2 regions of the Sphingobacterium zhuxiongii genome follow, and region 2 is predicted to be linked to the other one. Evidence: riboswitches for the same ligand, from Rfam matches in the RefSeq annotation. Region 2 holds a riboswitch; the other holds the start of a gene.

Region 1 (2,205 bases), 120 kb from region 2:
CTTCTAATTTGTACGCAGAAGCGATAAATTCTCCGTTATCCCACCAGCTGCTTGACCTTTCGACAGACATGATATAGATCAAAGTCGCAAGTATTCCACAGCTCCAACCAAGTAGATTGTTTAATTTATTATAATTCATAGCTAGTACAGGTTAGTATTAAAGAAATAAAGATAAATCGAAATTAAGTATCAATGGCTTCCTTAACAAAATTTAACAAGTACCAGTACAGCAGTCATTATAATTGGAATACTACTATGAAAAACAAAAAGAGAACCTCTGCTATAGGGTTCTCTTTTTGTTAAATCTTATATTTAGAAATTGCTCTACACGAGCTTTTCAACTATTTTCTTGGTAGGTCCAGGGTTACTCATTGTATAGAAGTGAAGAACTGGCGCTCCAAATTCAATAAGTTCTTTACACTGTTGAACCAACCACTCCTCACCCACTTGACGTACATCGGCATTGGTTTTACAAGCGTCTACAGCCTCGCTAAGCTCCTCAGGGATATCTAGGTGAAAGATACGAGGTAGCGTGATCAGCTGATTCTTTGTTGTTAGTGGTTTTAAGCCTGGGATAATAGGAACATTGATTCCATGCTCTCTACATTTGGTTACAAATTCTTTGTATTTATTAACGTTGAAAAACATCTGAGTTACAATAAACTCAGCCCCCATTTCTACTTTCTTTTTCAACCATTTGAAATCAGTATTGAAATTTGGCGCTTCAAAATGCTTTTCTGGATATCCCGCTACGCCGATACAAAAATCAGTTTTTTCAGAGAATTCAATATCTTCATGCAAGTAACGTCCATTATTCATATCGACAACCTGCTCCAATAAATCAGTTGCGTAAGCATGCCCACCAACTGTTGGAATAAAGTCTGAATCTCCCTTTCTAGCATCTCCACGTAATACTAACACATTATCTATACCCAAAAAGTTTAGATCTATCAAAGCATTCTCAGTCTCTTCTTTGGTAAATCCACCACAAATTAAGTGCGGAACCGCATCGACTTTATACTTACTCATGATAGCTGCACAAATAGCAACAGTTCCGGGACGCTTACGATAAGCTACGCGTTCCAACAAACCGCTAGAATGCTGCTTATAAAGGTAATCTTCACGATGGTATGTAACATCAATAAATGGAGGTTTGAATTCCATTAGTTCATCCATCGTCTTGAATATACTTTGAATCCCCTGGCCTTTTGCTGGCGGCAATAATTCGAATGAATATAGGGGCTTTCCCTTGGCGTTCTTAATGTGCTCTACGATTTTCATAAAATATTGTTAGGCTTAGAGAAAACACAGCGATATCTGAGTTTCAACTTATCTTTCCCATTGGGGTAGAATTTAGCACCTTGTCAAGGGACAGGTTGCTAAGGCTTCAGCGGGTCTAGTCCCTCTGCCTTTCTCTATAAGCGAGGGCTAATATCGCTAATAGAAGCAAGAACTCAAAATGAAAACCATAAAATAAAAATGAATACGGTAGAAAAGATGTCTTTTACTGCTCGAAATACATATCTATCAGTCCTTCAGGAAGTCGAAGTACAACGACTTGTTCTTCAGGATCAATGCCGACAATAAACTTTTCGTTCAATGGGAACATCACCTCTGTTCCATCCATATCCACTGTTGCAATAAATTGCTGTGGCATTTCTTGAACCTGTGTGATTTCGCCCAACTCTCCTTCTTCTTCCTCTACCGCAAGATAACCGACAAGATCGGTATATCTAAAATCGTCAGGATCACGTTCAGGCTTTTGTGCTAATGGGAGATACATTTTCTTACGCACCAATACTTGCGCTTTATCAATATGATCGATGTCTTCAAATGTAGCATAGGCTGTACTGTTGTTGTGCATCTTTATCTGATCGACAAAATACGGCACAAGTTTCTTATTCACCTCCAAAAAAAGCACATCAAAATCGAGTTCCATGTAGTCTTCAAATTCGAAGAACAATTGTACTTCACCTTTCAAACCGCGGGTTTTACTAACGTAGCCAATATAGAAGCTTTGATCGATTGTCATATGATAAATTTGAATGCAAAAGTACACAAATAATTGAGAAAATAAGTCGCAATGAGCGGTCTTAGACTCCCGTATCAATTTAACAATTAGGAAAATTGAAGATAGGATAAATATTAAAAAATCTTTCCACTATAAGCTGCTGACCTATAGTTGTTGAGCAAACTTATTATGCA
Region 2 (2,205 bases):
TAAAGAAGAAGAGCTTGCAGACAAATTTGAAATTGGCGATTACTTTTTCGACTATACCAGTCAAATCATTTCGTACAAAGGTCAACAACAAAAGCTTTCTACGAAAGAAGCCGAGTTATTGCGTCTTTTATGCCTAAAGAAAAACGACGTGCTAACACGCGAAGAAGCTTTAGTCAAAATTTGGCATGATGACAATTATTTCACAGGTCGTAGTATGGATGTATTCTTGAGCAAATTAAGAAAATACCTAAAAGAAGATCCAAATGTGGAAATTGTAAATGTTCATGGTAAGGGTTATAAGCTATTGGTCAGCTAATTCGACATTGATTATCGCGACAATGTGCATATTAGATTCACCTTTTGCTCAGTCGCAAGCTTTCTAGACAAAATGCTCTCTTAAGAGACCGACAGTATAAGAATAAGCAATCAGTTACAAATCTGATTGCTTATTCTATTTAATGATGAGCGCTTAAATTACTTCGATTGAAGACGTGGTGTTAGCCTCGTAAATACTCCTTGCTTTTTACCAAAAAATCGACATCCGCGAGCTAGTTGGTAATTACTAAATACTTTTTTTGTTTTTTCCATTTCTTCTCCATATCTTAGCCGTCGCTTATAGAGAAAGGCAGAGGGAATAGACCCGATGAAGCCTTAGCAACCTGTCTCTTGACAAGGTGCTAAATTCTACCTTTAAAAAGGAATGATAAGCCAAGCTCACTAGTCCTAAGTGGCCTTCTCTAGCAAAGTAAAATAGTATATTAAATTTATTCAATACTGTATGTTATTAACAAACAACTTAGGTTACCCGCGTGTGGGTGCATTCCGCGAGCTAAAGAAAGCTAACGAAGCTTACTGGGCGAAAAAAATTAGCGCGGAAGAATTATTGCAAGCTGGACTGAAAATCCGTGAAGGCAACTGGAAGACTCAAAAAGATGCAGGTATCGATTTGATCCCATCGAATGATTTTTCTTTTTATGATCAAGTACTAGACTTATCTTTAACAGTAGGCGCTATCCCTGCTCGTTACAATTCATTATTAAATAAAATCGATCGCCAATATAACTTAGATTTATATTTTGCAATGGCGCGTGGTTTCCAAGAAGGCGGCGTAGATGTTACTGCCATGGAAATGACAAAATGGTTTGATACTAACTATCACTATATTGTTCCTGAGTTTGTAAAAAACCAAGAATTTAAATTGACTTCAGAGAAGTTCTTAAGTGAATATAATGAAGCAAAAAAATTAGGCATTGAAACTAAACCAGTTTTCATTGGCCCAATCTCTTATTTATTATTAGGTAAAGAAAAAGAAAACGGATTTAATCGTATCGATCTAATCGACAACTTACTTCCGGTTTACGAAGAAATCCTATCTAAACTTGCTGATGCAGGTGCTCAATACGTTCAAATTGATGAGCCATTCTTGGCATTAGATATTGATGATGCGACTCGCGCTCTATACGGTAAAGTTTTCGAAAAACTTGCTGCTGCTGCGAAAGGCGTTAAATTAATCGTTGCAACTTACTTTGAAGCTTTACGTGACAACGAAGACACAGCAGTTAGTCTTCCTGTACATGCACTTCACCTTGACCTTGTTCGTGGTGAAAAACAGCTTGACACTATATTATCAAAAATCCCAGCTTCATTAACTTTATCATTAGGTATTGTTGAAGGTAGAAATATCTGGAAAAATGATTACGAAAACTCTTTATTAAAAATCAAACAAGCAGTAGATGCTTTAGGTAAAGACCGCGTATGGGTTGCTCCTTCTTCATCTTTATTGCACGTTCCTTTTGATTTAGATAATGAGCAAAATGAAGAATCTCTTCCTGCAGAAGTTAAAAATTGGTTGGCATTCGCTAAACAAAAATTAGCGGAAGTAAAAGACCTTGCTGTATTGGCAGAAGGCGAAGTTGACGCAGCGACACAAGATCGTTATGCATCAAACAAAGCAGCTGCTGAAAGCCGTCGTACATCTCCATTAATCCACAAACCAGAGGTTAAGGAACGCGTAAGTAATATTACAGATGACGATGCTAAGCGTACTTCAAATTTTGACGCACGTAAAGCTGCTCAACAAGCTAAATTTAACTTACCAGGTTTTGCGACTACAACAATTGGTTCATTCCCTCAAACAAAAGATGTTCGTAAGTGGAGAGCTGATTTGAAAAAAGGCGCTATCTCTCAAGAACAATACGATAAAGA

The links. Region 2 has a riboswitch for S-adenosylmethionine ahead of metE (5-methyltetrahydropteroyltriglutamate--homocysteine S-methyltransferase). Riboswitches for the same ligand answer to the same signal wherever they lie in the genome.
Region 1: another riboswitch for S-adenosylmethionine. It lies ahead of GFH32_RS15950 (methylenetetrahydrofolate reductase); the one in region 2 lies ahead of metE (5-methyltetrahydropteroyltriglutamate--homocysteine S-methyltransferase).

What each region holds. Positions count from the first base shown of each region.
Region 1 covers NZ_CP045652.1:3,758,319-3,760,523, forward strand. Annotated here, with positions in the region: gene GFH32_RS15945 (glycosyltransferase family 117 protein) at 1-139, opposite strand, end outside; gene GFH32_RS15950 (methylenetetrahydrofolate reductase) at 325-1,281, opposite strand; SAM riboswitch class I at 1,327-1,424, opposite strand; gene rimM (ribosome maturation factor RimM) at 1,505-2,032, opposite strand.
Region 2 covers NZ_CP045652.1:3,638,497-3,640,701, forward strand. Annotated here, with positions in the region: gene GFH32_RS15440 (response regulator transcription factor) at 1-316, shown strand, start outside; SAM riboswitch class I at 611-710, shown strand; gene metE (5-methyltetrahydropteroyltriglutamate--homocysteine S-methyltransferase) at 779-2,205, shown strand, end outside.